Linked DNA regions of Actinoalloteichus hymeniacidonis. The protein of the gene in region 2 interacts with the protein of the main gene of each other region in a pairwise test. Links are inferred from orthologs where the notes say so. Each region holds a gene or a part of one and is shown on either strand. Other genes may lie near its edges.

Evidence for each region.
Region 1: the proteins of ndk (region 2) and BKA25_RS04690 interact in binary tests that used the Escherichia coli proteins (3 or more experiments, as listed by UniProt). The link is inferred for Actinoalloteichus hymeniacidonis from one-to-one orthologs.

The regions. Positions count from the first base shown.
Region 1 is NZ_JACHIS010000001.1:1,024,567-1,031,835, forward strand. Bases 449-3,367 are described here. They hold BKA25_RS04690 (uracil-DNA glycosylase), read left to right. Parts: upstream 449-1,528; coding sequence 1,529-2,206; downstream 2,207-3,367. Other genes in these bases: BKA25_RS04685 (DUF2306 domain-containing protein), read left to right, coding at 616-1,347; rpmB (50S ribosomal protein L28), read right to left, coding at 2,356-2,547; BKA25_RS04700 (fatty acid kinase ATP-binding subunit FakA), read left to right, coding at 2,823-3,367. Outside these bases: BKA25_RS04680 (gamma carbonic anhydrase family protein), read left to right, coding at 1-289; more of BKA25_RS04700, read left to right, coding at 3,368-4,574; ATP-dependent DNA helicase RecG, read left to right, coding at 4,612-6,825; BKA25_RS04710 (tripartite tricarboxylate transporter permease), read right to left, coding at 6,935-7,269. UniProt on the Escherichia coli protein: Excises uracil residues from the DNA which can arise as a result of misincorporation of dUMP residues by DNA polymerase or due to deamination of cytosine.
Region 2 is NZ_JACHIS010000001.1:4,585,001-4,592,305, forward strand. Bases 4,351-7,305 are described here. They hold ndk (nucleoside-diphosphate kinase), read right to left. Parts: upstream 6,056-7,305; coding sequence 5,645-6,055; downstream 4,351-5,644. Other genes in these bases: BKA25_RS19090 (ABC transporter permease), read right to left, coding at 4,351-4,531; BKA25_RS19095 (ABC transporter ATP-binding protein), read right to left, coding at 4,531-5,463; BKA25_RS19105 (DUF4233 domain-containing protein), read right to left, coding at 6,169-6,645; folC (bifunctional tetrahydrofolate synthase/dihydrofolate synthase), read right to left, coding at 6,642-7,305. Outside these bases: BKA25_RS19070 (S8 family peptidase), read left to right, coding at 1-138; idi (isopentenyl-diphosphate Delta-isomerase), read right to left, coding at 182-754; BKA25_RS19080 (TIGR03960 family B12-binding radical SAM protein), read right to left, coding at 832-2,799; BKA25_RS19085 (ABC transporter permease), read right to left, coding at 2,844-3,698; more of BKA25_RS19090, read right to left, coding at 3,698-4,350. UniProt on the Escherichia coli protein: Major role in the synthesis of nucleoside triphosphates other than ATP. The ATP gamma phosphate is transferred to the NDP beta phosphate via a ping-pong mechanism, using a phosphorylated active-site intermediate.

The DNA.
Region 1 (7,269 bases), 3.6 Mb from region 2 along the record:
GCTCGGCCACGCCGTCCACGTCGAGGGCGCGACGGTGGCCGACCACTGCCTGATCGGTTCGGGGTCCGTAGTGCTCAACGGCGTCGTGGTCGAGGAGGGGGCGGTGGTCGGTGCGGGCGCGGTCGTTGCCTTCGGCACGAGGATCCCGGCCCGTGCGATGGCGCTGGGCGTGCCCGCCCGGATCCGGGAGGGCTACCAGGTTCCCGAGGGCGCGTGGCAGGGCAACGTGGACCGCTATGTCGCCAACGGCCTGCGGTACAAGACGGGACTGCGCAGGCTCGACGGCTGACATCTCGCCGAGTCGGGTAGGCCGCCTGCGCCTGCTTGTGCCCCTGAACGGCTCACTCGTTGCCCGAGTTGATCGCGCTGGGGGAATGGGTGGTGAGCATTCTCGCCCGCAGCGCAGCGGCGGCAGGGGATGCGATCGTCGCCAGTCCTGGCCGAATACCGTGCGGCGCGTGTGTGACCGGGTCGCGCCCGCACTCGCACTCGCTGTTCGAGTCCGCTCGCGGTACGGCGCGCCTGGGAAATGGCCTTCGAGTGGTTTCCGATCACTGGGTGGGATCCTTTTCCGCAATTGATAGTGATTACTCACTTCAAAGATGAGGATTTCTAATGAACGCCGTGCCGAAGACCATCCGCCGCCGGACCTGGTGGGTCCTCTGGAGCCTGCTGGCCGCCACCGCCATCGCCACCTCCGGTCTCGCCGTGCCGCCTTATCTGACCGGCGACCCCACCGACAGCACGATGTCGTTGAATCCGGATGTCGCGGCGCACTATCTCTCGATCATCGTGCATGCGGTCCCGGGTGGCCTGGCGCTGATCATCGGCCCGTTCCAGTTCGTCGGAGGACTGCGAGCCCGTTATCCGAAGCTGCATCGAATCGCGGGCCGCGTCTACCTGGTCTGTGTTGTCTGGGCGGCGCTCGCCAGCCTGGTCGCAGCGGTCTTCTCGATCAGCGGCCTTGCCGCGCAGATGGCGTTCGTCATCCTGGCCGCCGCGTGGACCTACACCGGGGTACAGGCGTACCGGGCGATCCGCCGGGGCGAGGTGGCACTGCATCGCACCTGGATGATCCGCAACTACGCGCTCACCTTCGCCGCCGTGACGCTGCGGGTCTACCTCGGCGTCGGTCTCCTGCTGCAGGGGGCATTCCCGTCCCTGACCTTCTCCGAGGTCTACACCGCGAGCGCCTGGACCTCGTTCGTGCTCAATGCGTTGGTGGCCGAGTACTTCATCGTGCAGCGGACGCTGCGCCCGCGAGCTCGGCATGGGCGTGCCGACGCCGAGGACAGCGGACCGACCGCCGTGGCGGTCGTGGGCGCGACGGCGGGACAGCGGGCCTGAGCGAACCGGCCGAGGTGTGCGCCGGGCGCGTCCAACAGCCGGGGAGACCCGAGCAGGGGGGGCTCACCCTGGTTCGGGCCGGTTCGGCCAGCGATGCCTACGAAGCGCCACCGACTGTCGCGGCGCACTGCGATGGGGTTACTCGATCACCTGTCGGTAGGGATCGCTATTGTCGCTTTCCGTGACCGCACGTCCTTTGACGGAAATCATGGAACCCGGCTGGGCCAAGGCAATGGAGCCGGTGGCCGAGCAGATCGCGAGCATGGGCGACTTCCTGCGCGCCGAGATCGCGGCGGGCCGCACCTATCTGCCTGCGGGAGAACACGTACTCCGGGCCTTCACCCAGCCGTTCGACGACGTGCGGGTGTTGATCGTCGGGCAGGACCCGTATCCCCGGCCCGGCCATGCCGTCGGCTTCAGCTTCTCGGTGGCGCCCGATGTCCGGCCGCTGCCGCCGAGCCTGGTCAACATCTTCAAGGAGTACTCGGAGGATCTGGGGCATCCGATACCCGCGACGGGGGACCTCACTCCGTGGGCCGACCATGGCGTGCTGCTGCTCAACCGCGTGCTCACCCTGCAGACCGGGAAGTCCGACTCGCACAAGGGCAAGGGCTGGGAGGCCGTCACCGAGCAGGCGATCAAGGCCCTCGCCGCCCGAGGCGGCCCGTTGGTCTCCATCCTGTGGGGGCGCAATGCCCGCAATCTGGCGCCGTTGATGCCGGGCGTGCCCTGTATCGAGTCGGCGCACCCCAGCCCGATGGCCGCGCGCGGCGGATTCTTCGGTTCTCGTCCGTTCAGCCGTGCCAACGCGCTGCTGGCTGAGCAGGGCGGTCAGCCGGTCGACTGGAAGCTGCCCTGACCACTCCTTGCGTGCCGAACCCCCGTTCCCGAGTCGGAGCGGGGGTTCCTCGCTTCGAGGGGCGTCGCCAACACAGCAGAAAGCCCGAGGAGAGATTCTCCCCGGGCTTCGCTCGGTGCTTGTGCCCCGAAGGCGCCTACGGCGTGGTGTCAGCCTCGGACGACCTTGCCTGCCTTGAGGCAGGAGGTGCACACGTTCATGCGCTTGCGCTGGGACAGACCGATCTTGGCGTGCACGGTCTGAATGTTCGGGTTCCACCGCCGGTTGGTACGGCGGTGCGAGTGCGAGACAGACTTGCCGAAGCCCGGCCCCTTTGCGCAGACGTCGCAGACGGCAGCCACGTCAGTCACCCCTTACGTTTGTGATCAATCACGGGCATCCAGTGCCACGGACGGGCACCAAGACGCCGACATGAGAGCCCGGGCCGGCCGGGCGACTTCGAAAGGGTAGCCGCTTGTGCATCCCGGTTCCAAACCGGGTGCCGGCGGTAGTGTTATCCGAGCACCCGGCCTGCTGGCACAGGCGGGTCCGCACTATGACGAGCTAGCGGACATCGAGACGTTGATCCGGCCTCGCGAGCGGACCGCGACGACCCCGAGGCGACAGGAGACGGTTGGTGTTGCAGGCATTGGACGCCGATGCGGTCAGCCGATGGGCCGATACCTGCGTGGCCGATCTGGAGGCCAACCGCGAGGAGATCGACCGGATCAACGTCTACCCGGTCGCGGATGCCGATACCGGCAGCAACCTGCTGCACACCATGCGATCGGCCTTGGACTCGCTGCGACGTGCGCCCGCCGAGGTCACCTCTGCGGTGGGCGGTGCGATCAGTGCCCTGGCCAAGGGCGCGCTGACCGGGGCCAGGGGCAACTCGGGGGTCATCCTCTCCCAGGTGTTGCGGGGCCTCGCCGAGACGGTGCAGGGCGCGTCCTCGTTCACCGGCGTGGCGTTGCGGGCCGCACTGTCCCGCGCGGACGAACTGGCCACGGCCGCCGTCGCGCGACCGGTTCCCGGCACGGTGCTGTCCGTGCTGCACGCCGCCGCGCAGGCGGCCGGGGAGACCGAGTCCGACTCGCTGCCCGTGGTGGCCGCCGCCGCCCTCGATGCTGCGGAGCGAGCCCTCGACCGGACCCCGGACCAGCTGGCGGTGCTGGCCAGGGCCGGGGTCGTGGACGCGGGCGGTCGGGGCCTGGTCGTGCTGTTGGAGGCGCTGTCCTCGGTGGTGGGCGGCGGATCGGATCGCGACACGGGCACCAGGGCCGCGACCGGTGGCACCGCAGGCGGACCGGCGGCCGAGCCGCCTTCTGCAACGGCCGCGGGCGAGGTGGCCGGCGCGTCCGGTCCCGCCTACGAGGTGATGTACCTGCTGTCCGACACGGATGCCGACCGGGCCGACGAGCTGCGCGGCATCCTCGACGAGCTCGGCGACTCGGTATCGGTGGCAGGCGACGGCGCCGGTCTGTGGTCGGTCCATGTGCACTGCGACGACATCGGTTTCGCCATCGAGGCCGGCGTCCAACGCGGCAGGCCGCACGACATCAGGGTGCTGCGGTTCGCCGACGCCGCCTCGCCCTCGGAGGGACCGAGCCCGACCGGTCCCCGTCAGGCCGATCCCACGCAGGCCGATCCCACCGCCGTGGGAGCACCGGCCGACCAGCTCAGATCCTGCTCGCCACCGATCAAGAGCCCTGCCGCGCCGAGCAACCTGCGGGCCGTGGTGGCGATGGCGGGCAGCGCGCCACTGGCCGAGCTTCTCTCCGAGGAGGGCGCCTCGGTGCTGCAACCGGATCCCGAACCGGGCACCGACCGAATGGCCGAGCTGTTGGCCGTCATCCGAGACACCCGGGCGCGACACGTCTGCCTGCTGCCCGACGGGCCCGCGTCGCTCGACATCGCCGAACAGGCCGCGGGCCTGGCCCGCGATGGCGGCCAGGACGTGGTGGTCGTCCCCGTCCTGTCCCCGGTGCAGGGTCTGGCCGCCCTGGCCGTGCACGATCCGCGCCGCCGACCGGCGGCGGACTGCGTCGCGATGGCCGAGGCTGCCGCCGCCACCCGCAGAGGCGAGGTGGTGATAGCGGACAACACCGCCCTGACCTGGGTCGGGAGGTGCGAACCCGGCGATGCGCTCGGTCTGATCGACGGCGAGGTGGTGATCATCGGTGCGGACCCGATCCGGACAGCGTCAGACCTTCTTGATCGGATGCTGTCTGTCGGCGGCGAGCTGGTCACCATCCTGCTGGGCGCGGACGCACCAGACGGGCTGCTCACGGCCCTGTCCGAGCGGCTCCGCCGTGCTCACCCGGAGGTGGACCTGACCTCCTTCGACGGCGAGCTGCCCGCCACCGTGTTGTTGCTGGGAGTGGAGTGAATGGAACCGATCCCGACCCGAGCGGGGGCCCATCAGCATGACTGACTGGACGGACCCGCTGACCCCGGTCCTCGGTGGCAAGACCGCCGACGCCTTGGAGAACGCGCTGAACCTGCACACGGTCGGCGAGTTGCTACGGCACTATCCACGCCGGTACGCCGAGCGCGGTGAGCTGACCGAGATCGCCGGTCTGGAGATCGGCGAGCACGCCACGGTGCTGGCCGAGGTGCAGCGGGTCGCCAAACGCAGCATGCGATCGCGCCGGGGCAGCATCCTCGAAGTGCGCATCACCGACGGTAGACGTGGACTGAACTGCACCTTCTTCAACCAGGCTTGGCGTGAACGCGAACTGATCCCGGGTAAGAAGGGACTGTTCGCAGGCAAGATCACCGCCTATCGCGGACAGCTGCAACTCGCCAATCCCGAGTACCAGCTCATCGAACCGGAGATGGAGCAGAACCAGGGTGACGCGGCGGGCGGCAGCTCGGTGGTCACCGAGTTCACCTCGGCCCTCATCCCGGTGTATCCGGCTGCCCAGGGCCTGCCGTCCTGGTCGATCGCCCGCTGCGTGCGTCAGGTGCTCGACACCTGGGACGGCGCGGAGGATCCGCTGTCCGGGGAGCTACGCGATCAACTCGGCGTCGCCGATCTGACCCAGGCCCTGCGCGACATCCATCTCCCGGTCGACTGGGCCGCCGTCGACGCCGCCCGGGAACGCTTGAAGTGGGACGAGGCGCTGTCGGTGCAACTAGCGCTCGCCCAGCGTAGGCAGGCGGCGGACGCCCGGCCCGCCCCGGCGTGCCCGCCTCGCTCCGGCGGCATCCTGGACGACTTCGACCAGCGCATCCCGTTCGCCCTGACCGAGGGACAGCAGACGATCGGCGCCGTGGTGAGCCGCGATGTCTCCCGCGAGCACCCGATGAACCGGTTGGTGCAGGGCGAGGTGGGTTCCGGGAAGACCGTGGTGGCGCTGCGCGCGATGCTGCAGGTCGTCGACGCGGGCAGACAGGCGGCGATGTTGGCGCCCACCGAGGTGCTGGCCGCGCAGCACGCCCGGTCCCTGGCCGAACTGCTCGGCGAACTCGCGACGGCGGGCGAGTTCGGCGCGCCCGATCACGCCACGCGAATCACCCTGCTGACGGGTTCGATGGGGGCGGCCCAGCGACGCAAGGCGATGCTGGAGGTCGTCTCCGGCGAGGCGGGGATCGTCGTCGGAACCCATGCCCTCATCCAGGACAAGGTGGAGTTCGCCGACCTCGGCATGGTTGTCGTCGATGAGCAGCACCGCTTCGGTGTCGAGCAGCGGGATGCCCTGCGAGCCAGGGCGGGCTCGCAGATCAGCCCACACGTCCTGGTGATGACGGCGACGCCGATTCCCCGGACGGTCGCGATGACGGTGTACGGCGACCTGGAGGTCTCCGCGCTACGCGAACTGCCCAGGGGCCGGTCGCCCATCAAGAGCACCGTGGTCCCGGTCGCGGAGAAACCCGCGTGGCTGGATCGGGTCTGGCAGCGGATCAAGGAAGAGGTCGCCGCAGGTCACCAGGCATATGTGGTGTGCCCGAGGATCGGTGATCAGAGCTCCTCCGGGGAGGACGTCGAGCCGCCGCCCACCGGCAACGAAAGCTCGGATCGTCGCCCACCGCTGGCCGTCTTCGATGTGGCGCCGGAACTGGCCGAGGGGCCGTTGCGGGGACTGCGGGTGGCGATGTTGCACGGGAAGCTGCCCTCGGACGAGAAGGACACCGTGATGCGGGCCTTCGGCGCAGGCGAGGTGGATGTGCTGGTCGCCACCACCGTCGTCGAGGTGGGCGTGAACGTGCCGAACGCGACCGCGATGGTGATCATGGATGCGGATCGGTTCGGGGTCAGCCAGTTGCACCAGTTGCGGGGCCGGGTCGGTCGAGGCAGCGCGCCGGGGCTGTGTCTGCTGGTCACCGACGCGCCAGCGGGCACGACGACCATGCAGCGGCTCGATGCGGTGGCCGGCACCACCGACGGTTTCGAACTGGCCAGGCTCGACCTCGAACTACGCCGGGAGGGCGACATCCTCGGCGCGGCCCAGTCCGGCAAACGGTCTGGGCTGCGGCTGCTCTCGCTGCTCGACGACGAGGACGTCATCGCCCAGGCCAGGGAGCGCGCCGACAAACTCGTCGCGGCCGATCCGTCGCTGAGCGAACACCCCGGCCTGGCGGGGATGGTGGCGGATCTGGTCGACGAGGACCGCGCGGAGTATCTGCAGAAGACGTGAGCGGGGTCGGGCACCGGTCACCGAGGCCGATTCGGATCGGCCCACCGTCGAGAAGATTGCGCGGTGTCCCGTCGGCGGTCGTCGAGACCACCGACGGGACACCGGCCGCTCAGCCGTTGTGCACGGCGTCGCGGGCGACGCGTCGCCGTCGCAGCAGCGGCGCTGCGATCGAGGTGACCAGGGCCAACGCCACCACGGCCCACAGGGTGACGGTGATCGGACCGGACACCAGGATCGACGGGTCGCCCTCGGACAGGGTCAACGCTCTTCGCAGCTGTTGTTCGGCCAGCGGTCCCAGGATCAGCCCGACCACGGCGGGTGCCACCGGGATATCGGCCTGCCGCATCAACAATCCGAGCAGACCCAACCCGCACAGCACCAGCAGATCGGTCGTGGTGCCGCCCGCCGCGAAGGCGCCGAGGGTGGCGAACACCAGCACGCCCG
Region 2 (7,305 bases):
GCCATCCCGCTGCCCTGCCCTCGGGAGTACGACCTCAACCACGATGGCACCCAGGACGCGGAATGTCGCGGCACCGCGATGTACAACAGCTTCTACGGATCGGGCCTGGTCAACGTCCTGAACGCGGTTCGCTCCTGATCCGCCGGAGCCCGACCCCGGAAGGACACCGGCTGCCCCGGTTTCAGCGGGTCGCGGCGAGGTAGTCGCTGGTCGCCGCAGCGACCTGCGGCAGCCATGGGGTGAAGGAGTCCGGGTCCCCGTCGGCCAACTCCGCGAGGACCTCGGACAGCGGGCTCCACCGCAGGGCGAGGACCTCGCTGGGATCCACCTCCGTCGGCATCCCGCCGAAGCGGCCGACGAGGACATGGTCGTATTCGTGCTCGACGTAGCCCTGTTCCGGGTCGGCCGCCCGGTACACGAACGGACCGGCCTCTCGCAGTTCGTCGACCTCCACCCCGAGTTCCTCACGCAACCGGGTGCGCGCCGCATCGACCACCGACTCGCCCGGCCAGGGATGTCCGCAGCAGCTGTTCGTCCAGCGAGCCGGGAATCTCAGCTTGGCGGGCGAGCGCTGCTGCAGGAGCACCCGGTCCTCGGCATCGACCAGCATCACCGAGAACGCCCGATGCAGGATTCCCCCGTCCGAGTGGGCGGTGTGCACCGACGAACGTCCGACGGCCCGGCCCTGGGGGTCGACCAACTCGACCAGCCGCTCCTCACGGCCCCGCTGTCTGTCCTGCGCTGTACCGACCATCCGGGGTCCTCCTGCTGTCGGGGCCCGCAACTCGCCGAGAGTCACGGCCTGCGGTGGCGTCGCCTCAGCGTCCGGCCTCAGACGCCGGAGGACAAGGACGGATTACGTACCGGGCTGCCCTTTCCGACCGGGGTGATCGACAGCATCGGCCGACCGGTGGGACCGATCTCGATGTCGGTGCCCATCGCGGGGCACACGCCGCAGTCGAAACAGGGGGTCCAGCGGCAGTCGTCCTGCTCCTGCTCGTCCAGCGCGTCACGCCAGTCCGCCCACAGCCACTCCTTGTCGAGACCGGAGTCGAGGTGGTCCCACGGCAGCGTCTCGTGTTCGGTGCGCTCCCTGGTGGTGAACCAGGCGATGTCGACCCCGAACGCGGGCAGCTCGTCGGCGCAGGCGTCCAGCCAGCGGTAGTACGAGAAGTGCTCGGTCCAGCCATCGAACCGACCGCCCTGGCGCCACACCCGCTCGATGACGCGGCCGATCCGCCGATCGCCCCTGGAGAGCAGGCCCTCGATCAGCGAGGGCTTCCCATCGTGGTAGCGCATCCCGATACTGCGGCCCAGTTTCCGATCCTCGTTGACCGCCGCCCGCAGCCGACGCAGTCGGGCGTCGATCGTGTCGGGATCGGTCTGGGAGGCCCATTGGAACGGGGTGTGCGGTTTCGGCACGAACCCGCCGATGGAGACCGTGCATCGGATGTCCTTGTTACCCGAGGCCTCCCGACCTGCGCGAATGACCTCCTTGGCCATCGCCGCGATCTGCAGGATGTCCTCGTCGGTCTCGGTGGGCAGCCCGCACATGAAGTACAGCTTCACCTGCCGCCAGCCGTTGGCGTAGGCGGTGGTGACGGTGCGGATCAGGTCTTCTTCCGACACCATCTTGTTGATCACCCGGCGGATCCGTTCGCTACCGCCCTCCGGAGCGAAGGTCAACCCGGAGCGCCGTCCGTTCCTGGCCAGCTCGTTGGCGAGGTCGACGTTGAAGGCGTCCACCCTGGTGGAGGGCAGCGACAAGCCGGTGTTGGTGCCCTCGTAACGATCGGCCAGGCCCTTGGTGACCTCGGCGATCTCGGAGTGGTCCGCGCTGGACAGCGACAGCAGACCGACCTCCTCGAAGCCGGTGGCCGCGATCCCCTGTTGCACCATGGCGCCGATGCCCTCGGCCGAGCGTTCCCGCACCGGACGGGTGATCATGCCCGCCTGGCAGAAGCGGCATCCTCGCGTGCAGCCTCGGAAGATCTCCACGCTCATCCGCTCGTGCACGCTCTCGGCCAGCGGAACGAGCGGCTGCTTCGGGTAGGGCCAGGCGTCGAGGTCCATGGTCGTGCGCTTGACGACGCGGGCGGGCACCCGGTCCCTGGTGGGTCGCACCTCGTCGATGGCCCCGTCCGACAGATAGGTGACCTCGTAGAACCGGGGCACGTAGACGTTCCCGGTCTCGGCGAGTCTGGTCAGGATCTCCTCCCGACCGCCTGGTCGTCCCTCTGCCTTCCAACTCCGGATCAGCTCGGTGACCTCGAGAACCGCCTCCTCGCCATCGCCGAGGACGGCCGCGTCGAGGAAGTCGGCGATCGGTTCCGGGTTGAAGGCCGCATGCCCACCAGCCAGCACGATCGGGTGATCTTCGGTGCGGTCGACGGCATGCAGCGGAATTCCCGCCAGGTCCAGGGCCGTCAAGAGATTCGTGTAACCCAGTTCCGTGGCGAAGCTGACGCCCAGCACGTCGAAGGCACCCACCGGTCGATGCGCGTCGACGGTGAACTGCGGGACATCGTGCTCCCGCATCAGAGCCTCCAGGTCCGGCCAGACCGAGTAGGTCCGCTCGGCGAGCACATCGGGCTGCTCGTTGAGGATCTCGTACAGGATCATGACGCCCTGATTGGGCAGCCCCACCTCGTAGGCATCCGGGTACATCAACGCCCAGCGGACCGTGGTCGCGTCCCAGTCCTTGATTGTCGCGTTCAGCTCACCGCCGACGTACTGGACGGGCTTGGACACCCGAGGCAACAGCGGTTCCAACCGAGGAAAGACGGACTCGACGCTCACGGCGCACAGGGTAACCGTCGTCCCGGGGCCCGTCGCCAACCCGATCACGTCAGCAGCAGCTTCTCCAGGCGTCGGGTCGCCACGATGACGCCGATACCGGCCATCACGACGAAGTACCCGACATGCCCGATCAGGCCCCAACTCACCACGCCGGTGGCCAAGGCACGCATCAGTTCGACACCGTGGAACAACGGCAGACACTGCACCAGGAACTGGGCAACCCTCGGGTAGACCTCCAGCGGGAAGAACGTGGTGGAGAACAGCGCCATCGGGAGGATCGCCAGCTGGACGAAGTCGAAATCCTGGGTGGATCGGATGAATGTGGTCGCCGCCATACCCACCGCAGCGAAGGCGAAGGAGATCAGCAGGGCGACGGGCAGGGCCAACAACGCCCACGGAGAGGTGATCAGCCCCATGCCGAACATCACACTCAAGAACCCCGCCGCGTACACACCACCTCGGAGCACCGCCCAGGCGATCTCGGCGATCGCAACGTCCAGCGGCCCCATCGGCGTGGCCAGCACCGCGTCGTACAGCTTGGCATAGCGCAGTTTGAAGAAGATGTTGAACGTGGCGTCGTAGACGGCGCCGTTCATCGCCGAGACGGCCAATAAACCGGGGGCGATGAACGCCGCGTATTCGATCGGCGCCCCGCCGGGTCCGCTGATCTGGCCGACCATCCCGCCGAAGGCGAAGCCGAACGAGATCAGATAGAAGACCGGCTCGAAGAAACCCGAGAGGATGGCCAGCCAAGCGCCCTTACCCGCCAGCAATGATCGTTCGACCAGTCTGCTCGCCCGCCCCGCGTACAAGCCCGGCGGAAAAATCCGCAAGCCGCTCGCCCACCTGCTGGGCTGCGGATCGGTCTCGCGTTCGGTCCTCGTCTGCTCGACGGTCATCACACCACCAACTGCTTGCGGAAGAGTCGGCACGACAACACCGTGCCGATGGCGAGGAGACCGCCGAGATAGGTCAGATGGCCGACCGTCGGGAGAAGAGTCAACGTGCCGAACGCGGCACCTCTGGCCAGCTCGCTGCCATGCCAGAGCGGCGTGATCCAGGCAATCGGCTGCAGCAGTTCCGGCAGGTTGCTGATCGGATAGAAAGTCCCGGCGAACAACATCTGCGGCATCACAACGAAGCGGAACAGCGCATTGAATCCGTCGCCCTCGCCCTTCATCGCCGCAGCCAACGCCACCACAGGAGCGGCGAAAGCCATCCCTGTGAGCACCGAGAACGGCAGAGCGAGTAACACACCTAACCCACTGACGGCGCCCATCAGCGCCGCGACCAACAGGAAGGCCACCCCGGAGAAGGTCAGCCGCAAAGCAATCCACACCAGCTTCCCGCAAGCCAACTGCGCGGGAGTGATGGGCGTCGCGGTGACCGCCCAGAAGTTCTTCTGCCACTTGAAACCGGACAAGACCGGATAGGTGGCTTCGCCCGCACCGTTCTGCACAGCCCCCACGACCAGCATGGCCGGAGCCAGGTACGCCAGGTAGTCCATGCCTGCGGTTGCTTCACTGGGTTCGATGAGAGCGCCCATCCCCATGCCCAGGGCCACCAGGAACAACACCGGCAGCAGAACGCTGGAGATCACCGTCGAGCGCCAGTTCAGCCGGTACCAGATCCACTGCCCTTCCAGAATCAGCAAGATCGAGGCAGCGAAGCCACTGACCCGTCCGGTGGAGGCTCGGGCACGCGCAGCGGTCGAGGTATGCGAGGTCACCATCAGTCCACCAACGTCCGGCCGGTGAGCCGCAGGAAGACGTCTTCCAAGGTGCTTCTGCGAACGAGGCTGGACACCGGTTGCACGTCGCGGCGGTGAATGGCCGCCAACGAGGCCTCACCATCCGTCGTGTAGAGCAGCAGCCGGTCGGGCAGCGTCTCGATCCGCTCGGCGGTATCGGCCACCAACGGCGCGAACCGCTGCACCTCGCCCGGCGGGAAGCGCAGTTCAAGCACCTCTCGGGTGCTGTACTGCGTGATCAGCTCACGCGGCGATCCCTCGGCGGCGATCCGACCGCCGTCCATCACGACCAGGCGGTCGCACAGCTGCTCGGCCTCGTCCATGTAGTGCGTGGTGACGATGAGGGTGACGCCGTCCTGCTTCAGTCGGAACAGTCGGTCCCACAGCACATGCCTGGCCTGCGGGTCGAGTCCGGTGGTCGGCTCGTCGAGTAACAGGACCTCGGGGTCGTTGACCAACGACCTGGCGATGGTGAGCCTGCGCTTCATTCCGCCGGACAACGGTTCCACCTTGTCGGCGGCCCGTTCGGACAGCTGGGCGAAGTCGAGGAGCTCGACCGCCTTCTCCCGCACTGCAGCCCGGGACAGACCGAAGTATCGGCCGTAGACCTGCAGGTTCTCTCGCACCGACAGTTCGACGTCGAGGTTGTCCTGCTGGGGCACCACGCCGAGCCGCGCCCGGATCCGGGGGCCATCGACGCTCGGGTCCATTCCGAGCACGCGCAGCTCGCCGCCGGTACGCGGCGAGACACAGGCGATCATCCGCATCGTGGAGGACTTGCCTGCTCCGTTGGGGCCGAGGAATCCGAAGGCCTCGCCGGGCCGCACGGCGATGTCGATCCCCCGTACCGCCTCGAAATCCCCGAATCGTTTGGTCAGGCCCTCCGCGTACACCAGGAAGTCGCTCGTCGTCACGAGGGTGAAGGCTATGCGAGGACCCCGACCGAGGAAACCGAATTCGAAACCACTATCCGTTGCCGGCGGCTACCCGGCCGTCATCCGAGGCAGCACCCGGGCGCCGCCGTACCCGAGCCGACCCGCGTAGCGAGTCGATCGGGCCGACGGCGAGGGCATCGAGAACGATGCCGACCGGCGATCAGAGGTTCGGGAACCAGAGCTTGATCTCCCGCGACGCCGACTCGGGCGAGTCCGAGCCGTGGACGAGGTTCGATCCGGTCTCCAGGGCGAGGTCGCCCCGCACCGAACCGGGGGTCGCCTTCTCCACCGGGTCGGTGCCGCCCGCGATCTGACGGAACGCCGGGATCGCCCGCGGACCCTCGACGACCAGGGCCACCACGGGCCCGGAGGTGATGAAGTCGAGCAGCGAGCCGAAGAATGGCTTGCCATCGTGCTCGGCGTAGTGCTGCTCGGCGAGATCGCGACTGACGACCCGCAGCTCGAGCGCGGCCAGACGCAGGCCCTTGCGCTCGATACGGGAGACGACCTCGCCGACGAGGCCACGTTCCACGCCGTCGGGCTTGACCAGGACCAGGGTGCGCTCGCTCACGGCCGTTCTCTCTCCTTCGGGATTCCCGGCGACCGGGAAGGTCGGGTGCGGCAGCAGTCGCCGCCGTGCTGTCGGTGCGCAGAGCCTAGTCAGGCGACGCGATGGCACCGTCGTCAGTCCTGCGCCTGTTGTTGGCTGGGCAGCAGACCCTCGTCCATCCGGCGGGCGACGTCGTGCTTGAACCACACCAGTGCGGCCCACACCAGTACGAACGGCACCCCGGGGATGAACAGGAACGGCTCGATCAGGCCGACCGCCAGCAGCAGGCCCTGTAGGCCCAACGCGGCCGTCAATCCCCAGCTTCGGCCCTGGACGCCCGCCGCGAGCATCAACAGCACGACCAGAACCAGGACGAAGGTCCAACCCAGGCTGCCCGCGCCGTCGCCGAGCCTGCCGACCACCAGCAGGGCCAGTGCGACGACGATCGCCTCCAGCACCAGCGTGCCCGCGAAGACGCCACGCAGGCCCTTCCACGGGTCGACGGCGGGCGGCGGGACCGGTACGGTGCCGGTGGCCGCGTCGGCCGGCTCGGTCTCGGCGGCCGCCGAGCTATCGGGTCCGGTCTCCGCCCGGTCGATTGCGTCGCTCACCCTGGCTCCTTGCCGAAGAAGTGCCTGGCCTCACCTGCAGTGATCACCGATCCGGTGACCACCACGCCTCGGCCCGCTGCGGGTTCATCCGGATCGTCTGTCTCGCCGGACATCCGCATCGCGGTCTCCAGCGCTTCGCCCAGGGCGGGCTTCACTGTCACCTTGGCCTCACCGAACAAGGCGATCGCCATCTCACCCAGCGTCTCGGCGGGCAACGCCCGGGGCGAGGTGTTCTGGGTGATCACCAGGTGATCGGCGACCGCGCCCAGCTCGGTGAGGATGCCTGCGGCGTCCTTGTCGCCGAGCACACTCACGACGGCGACGAGGCGATCGAAGGCGAACTCACTGGTGATCGCCGCCCGCAGCGCGGCCGCGCCGTGCGGGTTGTGGGCGGCATCGACCAGCACGGTGGGTGCGGCACGCACGGGTTCGAGCCTGCCCGGGCTGCGTACCTCGGCGAAGCCCTCCCGGATCACGTCGATGTCGAGCATCCGCTCCCGGCCCGCACCGAAGAACGCCTCCACCGAGGCCAGGGCGATCGCGGCGTTGCGTGCCTGGTGTGCGCCGTGCAACGGCAGGAAGACGTCCTCGTACACCCCGCCGAGCCCCTGCAGCCGGAGGAGCTGCCCACCGACCGCAACCGTGCGATCGAGGACGCCG